One region of the Lactobacillus kefiranofaciens genome, then DNA from elsewhere that is predicted to be linked to it. Evidence: predicted binding sites of a transcription regulator. Region 1 holds the regulator's gene; the other holds the start of a gene.
The links. Region 1 encodes Rex, which represses fermentation and respiration genes when NADH is low (regulators of the CRP and FNR family bind a similar motif). Its sites were predicted from a motif close to TTGTGAANTANTTCACAA; they were not measured.

Region 2: the regulator Rex is predicted to act here: its motif matches at 3,408-3,425, upstream of ICI50_RS06275 (NAD(P)-dependent alcohol dehydrogenase).

What each region holds. Positions count from the first base shown of each region.
Region 1 is NZ_CP061341.1:428,709-433,771, reverse strand. It holds gene ICI50_RS02200 (sucrose-6-phosphate hydrolase) at 1-1,200, shown strand, start outside; gene ICI50_RS02195 (LacI family DNA-binding transcriptional regulator) at 1,215-2,201, shown strand; gene ICI50_RS02190 (redox-sensing transcriptional repressor Rex) at 2,241-2,876, opposite strand; gene ICI50_RS02185 (ABC-F family ATP-binding cassette domain-containing protein) at 3,063-4,976, shown strand.
Region 2 is NZ_CP061341.1:1,262,354-1,267,416, forward strand. It holds gene ICI50_RS06260 (formate/nitrite transporter family protein) at 1-456, opposite strand, end outside; partial or broken gene ICI50_RS06265 (PAS domain-containing protein) at 489-767, opposite strand; gene ICI50_RS06270 (6-phospho-beta-glucosidase) at 671-2,146, shown strand; gene ICI50_RS06275 (NAD(P)-dependent alcohol dehydrogenase) at 2,227-3,348, opposite strand; gene ICI50_RS06280 (AraC family transcriptional regulator) at 3,568-4,488, shown strand; partial or broken gene ICI50_RS06285 (nucleoside hydrolase) at 4,535-5,063, shown strand, end outside.

The DNA.
Region 1 (5,063 bases):
TGGACTAATTTGGGCTTAGCTGTTGAGCCTGATACAATGGCTGATTCTCACGGAGCATATTCTGGCTCAGCACGTGAAATTGACGGCAGACTTTTCTTAATGTATACCGGCAATCACCGTGATGAAAATTGGGTCCGTACCCCTTATCAAATCGGTGCTTGGATGACTAAAGATGGCAAAGTTTCAGATAAAACTATCCTATTTAAAAATCCGGATCACATTACTGAACACTTCCGTGATCCACAGATTTTAAAACAAAATGATACTTACTATGCAATTTTAGGAGCACAAGACAAAGCCGAAAAGCATGGCCACATTGATATTTGGAAATCTCAAGACCTTAAAAATTGGGAAGAACTTGGCTTTTTAGACATGGGCACAGAGCCCATGGGCTATATGATCGAATGTCCTAATATTGTTAGAGTCGACGGCAAAGTGGTCGTCATCTTCTGTCCACAAGGATTAGATAAGAAGATCGCCGACTACGACAATGTCTACCCTGACATGTACATCATTGCCGATGACATTGATTTTGAAAATCATAAATTGATCAATCCAGGCAAATTGCACAACTTGGATAAAGGCTTTGATGTTTACGCTACCCAAGCCTTTAACGCACCAGATGGTCATGCTTACGAAGTCAGCTGGGTTGGTTTGCCTGATACTACCTACCCAACTGATGATGAAAACTGGGCTAACTGCTTGAGTCAGGTCAAGGAACTGGTAATCAAGGATGACAAATTGATCCAAAAACCAGTTAAAGCAATGAGGGCGCTGCGTCAAGATGAAGAACAAGTCAGCGACCCAATAATTAGTGAAAAGGCTGGACAGCAATACGAATTAAAATTAAAAATTGCCCAAGGTCAAACCGGCAATTTACATTTAGCAGCTAATGAAGATTTAACTAACAGTCTACAAATCAAATTTGATACCCAAAACGGTAAATTAGTACTAGATCGTGCTCAAGCTGGACAAGCAGTGGCAGTTGATCATGGCACAAGTAGAGAAACTAGTTTAGTAGCTAACAAAGATTTAGAACTTGATATCTTTGTCGACCACTCATTAATCGAAGTTTTCGTCAATGGCGGCGAAGAAGTCTTAACCGGTCGCTACTTTGCTGATCAAGCTAACCCAAAGATTGCTTTTGAGCAAAATACTGCTTACACAGGCCAACTTTGGCAGATGAAGACAATTCTTTAAATAAGGTGATATAAATGGCAGCTAAATTAAGCGACGTTGCCAAAGAAGCAGGCTGTTCTGTGACAACTGTTTCGCGAGTGATTAATAATCATGGCTATTTAAGTCAAAAAACCAAGGACAAAGTTTTTGCGGCAATGCGAAAATTAAATTATCAGCCTAATTCCCTTGCTCGTTCCTTGCAAGGTAAAAAAATGAAATTAATTGGGTTGATCTTTCCTGGTATTACCAATCCGTTTTTTGCGGAATTAGTACAAGATGTTGAAACGACGCTCTTTAAACGGGGTTATAAAGTAATTCTTTGCAACGCAGGACAGAACAAAAAGAAAGAGCATGAATATTTACGCATGCTCCAGGCCAACCAGGTTGATGGCATTATTGCAGGGGCTCACAATCTAGGGATTGAAGAATATAAGCAATTAGGTTTGCCGATTGTTTCTTTTGATCGTAAACTAGCCGAAAACGTCCCGATTGTCAGTTGCGACAACTATCAGGGGATTAAACTTGCCGTACGTGATTTAATTCAAGGCGACTGCAAAAAGATCTACTTCTTAGGCAACAAACATAAAAAGGGCAATCCTACCGATGAACGTCTAGATGCCTATCTCGATGAAGCTAAAAATTATGGCTTTACGCCCCATATTCGCTCCGTGGCTTTTTCGGATTCGACTAACATTAAAAATATGGAAGTCCATAATATGTTGACAAACGATCAACCTGATGGGGTTGTCTGCACTGATGATTTAACCGCTATTTTGGTTTTACAGGAGGCTAAAAAGCTAGGTATCTCGATTCCCAGTGAATTAAAAGTTATTGGCTTTGATGGAACGCAACTGATGCAAACTTATCATTCGGAGCTATCTACAATTGCTCAACCTATCGAGGATATTGCAACTTTATTGGTTAATTTATTACTCAAGCGAATTGCGCATCCTGAGCAAGAATTAAAACAAAAAAATTATGTTTTGCCAGTTAAGTTGATTAAGGGTGAAACGACAGCATAAAAAATAACCAGGATTTTGTCCCTGGTTATTTTTTTAGCTTTAATTTTCTTTATCACTATCTAGGAAATAAATCAAAGTCTGCAATTCCGTTGCTAAGTCAACGTTTTGTACACGCACACTAGCTGGAGCAGATAATCTAATCGGCGTAAAGTTCATGATCCCCTTCACACCAGCATCGAACATGACGTCTGTCGTTTTTTGAGCAGCCGTAGAAGGAACCGTTAAAATAGCAATCGTAATCTGCTGATCATTCAACTGCTGCTTCATGTCTTCCAAATCATAAACAGGAACGCCACTTAAGATACGACCCGTAATCTTCTTATTGATATCAAATGCACAGGAAATGCGAATATTATTGCTTCTCTTAAAGTTATAATTAAGCAGTGCTCGCCCTAAGTTACCAACACCAACTAGGGCAACATTAGTCAAAGTATCTTGATTTAAAATCTTCTTGAAAAAGGACAGCAAGCTCTTAACGTCATAGCCATAGCCACGTTTGCCCAACGCGCCAAAGTATGAAAAGTCTCTTCTAATTGAAGCACTATCAACTTGTACTGCTTCAGACAATTCAGTTGATGATACCTTTTCCTTACCTTCTTCATTCAAAATAATCAAATAGCGATAGTATAATGGTAATCTTTTTGCTGTTGCCTTTGGAATTTTTGTTTTTTCCATAATGGAAGCCCCCCAAATGTATTTTTGTTTGTGAATGCACAATCAAGCATTACTATCATAACTATAAACATGCTACTTGTGCAAGTATCTTATTCACAAGGATGCTATTTTTCACATATATAAACATAGTATTCCTCTCCAAAACCCGTTGCATCATATGGTAGAATAATGATTAGGTGAAAAATTATGATTATTGCACAAGGACACGATTTAGAACAACAATTTGGGGCCAATACACTATTTAAAAATGTAACTTTTTCAATTGATTCTAATGCCAGAATCGGTTTAGTTGGTCCTAACGGAGTTGGTAAGACCACTCTGTTAAAAATTATGACAGGTGAACAGGAACCCACCCATGGTGAGTTTACCGTTAATAAAGGCATTGATGTCGGCTATATTGCACAGGAAAATGCCTTAGACAAAAACCAAACCATTTGGGATGAAATGGAATCCGTTTTTGCCCCATTAATTAAAGAAGGCAAAAGTTTAACCGCGATGCAAGAAAGAATTGCCGATCATCCTGAAGATCAAGAACTGCTTAAGCAATATGATCAAAAGCAATTTAATTTCGAACAAAAAGGCGGTTACACTTATCAGTCTGACATTAAGAGCATTCTGAACGGCTTTAAGTTTCCAGAAGATACTTGGCAAAAAAAGATTGGCAGTCTCTCTGGCGGTGAAAAGACGCGGTTAGCTTTTGTTAAACTGCTTTTACGTAAGCCGGCCCTACTTCTTTTAGACGAACCAACCAACTATCTTGATCTAGATACATTGGATTGGCTGGAAGGCTTTTTAAGAAACTACAGTGGCGCGATTTTGGTTGTATCCCACGACCAATACTTTTTGGATCACCTGGCTACCCAAATCTTCGAATTAGAATTCGGCAAATTGACGCCATTCAAGGGCAACTATTCTGCCTATGTCATGCAGCGCGAACAACGCGACAAGGATCAAGAAGCCGCTTATGAAAAGCAACAGGCTGAAATCAAAAAAGACGAAGAGTTCATCCAAAAGAACTTGGTTCGAGCTACGACTACCAAAAGAGCACAGAGCCGGCGTAAAAAGCTAGAAAAAATCGACCGGATTAAACCACCAAAACATAAAAATAAGGTACGTATTCACTTCAACAGCGAACGTCCTTCTGGTAAAGAAGTGCTAATTTTCAAGGATTTAACCATTGGCTATCCTGAAAAAACAATGGTCAAAGATATCTCTTTCCAAATTAATAAAGGCGATCGCGTAGCCATCATCGGTCCAAACGGGATTGGCAAATCTACACTGCTCAAAACAATCATGAAGCAGCTAACTCCTAAAGGCGGTTCAATCAAGTGTGGTGCCTCTTTAGATATTGGCTACTACGATCAAGAACTCCAAGGCCTTGATCCTTCTAAGACGGTTTTAGATACTGTTTGGGATCGGCATAAGACCATGCCAGAGCGTGATGTTCGCTCGATTCTTGCTAGTTTTCTGTTCACGGCTAAGGACATCGACAAGACTGTCGGGCAATTATCTGGTGGACAAAAAGCTCGTCTGACTTTAACAGTTTTATCACTTGAACACGATAATTTCTTGCTAATGGACGAACCGACCAACCACTTGGACATTGAAGCTAAGGAAGTCTTAGAAGAAGCTTTGAAAGACTTCGACGGTACTTTGCTCTTTGTTTCTCACGACCGTTACTTCATCAACCAACTAGCTAACAAGATTGTTTCCGTTCGCGATGGTCACGCCAAGATATATAATGGTAACTATTCTTATTATCTTGATGAAAAGGCCAAGCAAAATGCGGCAGCTGAGAGTATTGAAGAAACTACTCCGGTAAAGGAAGTCAGTGAGCAAAAACTGTCTTATCAAGAACAAAAGCAACGCAACTCACAGAAGAGAAAACTGCAACGCGCTATTGATCAAGCTGAAAAGAAAATTGAAGAACTTGAAGAGCAAGAAAAAAACGTCCAAACTGAGATGGCTAACCCAGACATTGCCTCGAACTTTGACAAGCTCGGACCACTACAAGAAAAATTATCTAATATTCAAAAACAATTAGACGATGCAAATAACGCCTGGGAAAAAGCCATCGAAGAAATGGATAATTTTGAATAACTTATAAAGAAATATATGAAACACTTCCTAATATAGTGAAGTGTTTTTTGTTTTTACTTTATAAATAACTATATATTTTTTATAAAT
Region 2 (5,063 bases), 830 kb from region 1:
CTGTACCGCTGGTGCTGACATTTTTGCTGCGGCAGCTTTAGTAAAAGCTGCTGCTACAAGAGGCAAATCAAGACCTGAGGCGGTAAAAATCCAGCTTAATAAAACAGCACCAACTAAGTTACCTAACCAGCAAATTAGCCAAAGGATAATTGCTTGACCGATATTTACTTTTTTCTCTAGAAGACCAGCTCCCATGACAAAATTATTTCCAGTAAATAATTCAGCGCCAGGGATGATAACTAGACTCAAGGCAATTCCGAAGATAAGACCTTTAACAAGGTTAGCTGCCGGATTTGTCCCTAGCTGACTTCCTACTGTGAAGGCTAATAGAATACCGAAACCGATATACATTCCGGCTAAAATTGACAATAAAAAATAACCCATCGGGTTATTTTTCAATAAATTGAATTTTTTGCTGGCTGCATTAGCTGCACCAGCAAAGGCTTCTTGATACATTGTAAAATCTCCCACATCTTTTATTTATTTAATTAGTGCTGTGAAGCACCAGTTGAAGTATCTGGCTTCTTTTCCTCTTCCTTTGCTTGTGCTGCCTTGGTAGAAGCACCTGATGAAGCATCTGGATCAGAATTGCGCCGGTAAGTTGCACCGGTAGAAGCATCTTCATCAATAACTAATTTTTGACCAGTAGTTTCACAGAAATATTTAACAAGTGGGTATAAATCTTGTACCCATTCGTAAATACCGGCATAATCGCCATTGTCGTCTTCAACACGCTTATAGTAGTGAAGTACCAGAACTTGAAGGTGCTTGGAAAGAAGGCGGCAAAGGTACCTCTGTAGCCGACGTAATGACTGTCGGTTCTGCTACTAAGCCGCGTGAAATCACTGATGGGGTTCTGCCTGGAAAGAACTACCCTAACCATTCAGCAATTGATTTTTACCACCACTACAGGGAAGATATTAAATTAATGGCCGAAATGGGCTTTAAAGCTTTCAGAACTTCCATTGCTTGGACTAGAATTTTCCCTAATGGTGACGAAAAAGAACCTAATGAAGAAGGTTTGAAGTTTTATGACGATTTATTTGATACCTGTCATAAATATGGCATTGAGCCTGTAATTACTCTTTCCCACTTTGAAATGCCATTCAATTTGGCTAAAAATTATGGTGGTTTCACTAACCGTAAATTGATCGACTTCTTTGTTCGCTTCGCTGAAGTTTGCTTCAAGCGCTACAAGAACAAGGTCAAGTACTGGATGACTTTCAATGAAATTGATAACCAATCTGCTTTTAATAATGACTTTTTGATGGCAACCAACTCTGGTATTTTATTCAAAGATGGTATGACCGACAAGGATAAAGAAGCTGCCATGTACCAAGCTGGTCACTATGAATTAGTAGCTTCCGCCTTAGCTGTTAAGATTGGTCACAAGATTAACCCTAACTTCCAAATCGGCTGCATGATCAATTACTCACCTGTTCGTCCATTAACCCCATCAAGTGATGACGTTCTTTTAGCTGACAAGTGGGAACAGCGTCGTGATTGGTTCTCTGACGTTCATGTTTTTGGCGAATACCCTCGTGAAGTTGAAGCATATATTGAAAGAAACGGCTATCGTCCTGACATTACTGACGAAGACAGAATTGTTCTTAAAGAAGGCACTGTGGACTATGTTGGCTTTAGCTACTACCAAACTACCACCGTTTCAAGCGAAAAGGTTAAACCAGATGACTTAAGCGATTTGGCCAAGGCAGTTGCCAAGAATCCTACTTTAAAGCGCAGTGATTGGGGCTGGGAAATCGATCCAGAAGGTTTGAGAATTGCTCTTAACCAATTACAAGATCGCTACCACAAGCCTTTGTTTATCGTAGAAAATGGGCTTGGAGCTTACGATAAGGTCGAATCTGACGGTTCAATTCATGATGACTATAGAATTGATTACTTAAGAAACCACATTTCAGAAATGGAAAAGGCCGTTGAACTTGATGGCGTTGACTTAATGGGCTACCTACCATGGGGTTGCATCGACTTGGTTTCTGCTGGTACTGGTCAAATGGATAAGCGTTACGGCTTTATCTATGTTGACAAAAATGATGCCGGTGAAGGTACGCTGGCTCGTTCACGCAAAGATTCATTCTTCTGGTACAAGAAGGTTATTGAATCAAATGGTCAAGATTTGGATTAATTTTAATTACAAAATATAACAAAAAGCACAATGAAATCTGCAATAGAAATCATTGTGCTTTTTAATTTAATTTTTTAAACTTACTTACCTGGTTGGTAATCTTTATCAATAATCAAGACTGGCTTAATTACCTTACCTGAAACTGAAGCTTGGTTTGCTTCGTTAATATCATCAAAGTCGAAGAACTTTTCAGTTTTTTCGTAATCAAACATACCTAACTTATTGAATCTTATCAAACGAGGAACATCGATTTGAGGAATTGCATCCCCCATGTTGACACCGATAACCTTCTTGTCGCCAACACAAAGGTCATTCCAAGTAGAGAAGGTAAAGTCATGTGGAGTAACAGCAATAGCTGCAAGCGTGCCACCTTGAGCTAAGGCATCAAGAGCTGGCTTCATTACTGCAGGCAAACCGGTAGTATCAACAGCATAATCAACACCATAGCCATCGGTTAAGTCTTGAATTTTCTTAACTGGATCTTCTTCTTTAGAATTAATCGTATCAAGTGCGCCTAATTCCTTGGCTAATTCCAAACGACTAGGAACAATATCAACGGCAATTACCCGAGTACAACCTGAAATCTTGCCAGCCATCATAGCAGCTAAACCAACGGCACCAGTACCAAAGACAGCAATCGTTTGACCTGGACGTGGCTTTAAGGTATTAAAGACTGTACCAGAACCAGTAATATAACCACAGCCTAAAGGTCCTACTCTACGCAAGTCAGCACTCTTATCAACTTTAACACAATTACGTTGGTTAGTTACAGTAGTAGTGGTAAATGATGATTGGTTAAACATGTCTGAAATATGCTTACCATTTTCTTGGAATTGATCATCACCATCAAAACGCGTACCTGATAAATTGTATTTAGCATAGTTACGACATTGAGTTGGAATACCTTGCAAACATTTATCACAAAGACCATCTGCATAGAAGGCCATCACAACGTGATCACCTGGCTTTAAATTTTGTACCTCAGAGCCTACTTTTTCAACAATTCCGGCACCTTCATGCCCTAAGATTACAGGATAGCCTAATGAAGCATCGCCTTTACGAATAGCTTCATCTGAGTGACAAATCCCACTAGCAACCATGTGTACTTGAACATCCGTTGGACCAACATCGTGCAATTCAATATCATCCTTAATAACGAATGGATCGCCTTTCTTTTCAACTACAGCAGCTTTAATCTTCATAATTATAAACCTCTTTTTTAACAATCTCTCTTGAATCTTTACAATTCTTATCTTAGTTCTTGTGAATCTTTTTACAATATCAAAAATAAATTTTGTTTACTATCATTTTTTAAGATCTTTAATTAAAAACAATGCTATAGTACTAATAGAGTATGCGTTTACATATTATTTAGATATTGCATTTAATATTATTTTTTAACAAAGAAGCAGCAAAAACTTATGATTAACCAAAATATTTGGCAGCAACTAGCTGCCCTAACTCCAATCGAAAAAAAGCAGATTGCTAAACATCAATTTGTTAATGATCTTTCACCATATGTTCTAATAACAAACGGTAAAAAACGAGTAGTCAATCAAAAACTACTTAGCCATCACTCCATTTATTTAAGCAAACACAATCGCTTCGCTCCCTATCCTTTGCATAGTCATGAATTCGTAGAAATTAATTATATGCTTAAAGGCAACTGTGATGAACTAGTTGAAGGAGAACATATTCATCTGACTCAAGGCGATGTGTTAATGATGGATATTGGCTGTCATCATTGTATTGATCAACTAGATAAAAATGATTTAATGATCAATTTGATCTTTAACAATAAAAATACTTCTCTACAAAATGAAAATAAGCAAAAATTTATCATCTTCCCTAAAAATGAAGATATTACTAATACTATGGATGATATTATCAATGAATATTATTCCGGTTCTATCTACCGCGGCTTAATTATCGACAATTATTTTAATATTTTATTAGCTAAGATTATTCGTAATTATCCTATGATCGAAAAAAAGGTTTATGGCAATCAGAGTCGCTTGCTAGTCGATCTCCTAACCGAAATTTCTAATGACTATCAGAATGTTTCTTTGAGCAAATTAGCTGATCGTTATGGCTATACTAAGCCTTACTTGAGTAATTTAATTAAAAAATTAACCGGACACACCTTCATTGAATTGCGCACCAAAAAGCGTCTTGAACAAGCGCAATATTTACTTACTTCTAGCAATTATTCCATTGCTAAAATTTGTGAATTAGTTGGTATCCATAATCAAAATTCTTTTTACACGAAGTTTAAGCAACAATACCAAATGATGCCCAGCGATTATCGTAAAAAGAACTATTTGACCGACCATTTCATTTAAAGTCTTGCTAAAATAGATTTAGATAGTTAGAAAGGCAGAACAAGCAATGAAAAATATTTATTTTAATCATGACGGTAATATTGATGACCTAGTTTCATACTTACTATTGCTCCAAGCACCAAACATTAAATTATTGGGTGTAGGATCAATTGATGCTGACGGCTACATCGATCCTTCTGTTGAAGCATGCCGCAAAATGACAGATCTCTTTAACTTGCGTAAAGATAAATTAGCCGTGGCACGGTCAAATTCACTGGCGGTTAACCAGTTTCCACATGAATGGCGCATGGCAACTTATTCTTTTAATTACTTGCCAATCTTAAATGAAAAAGGTTCAATTGCTACCCCGCAAGCGGAATTACCAGCTCACTTAGATTTAGTCGATAAAGTTAAAAAGTCTACAGAACCCGTAACTTTAGTCATGACTGGTCCTTTAACTGACTTAGCTAGAGCACTAGATGTCGATTCCAGTATTGAAAAGAATATCAAAAAGCTCTATTGGATGGGTGGCTCTCTTGACGGACACGGCAATGTCGCTATGATTAACGCAGACGGCAGTCAAGAATAGAATTCCT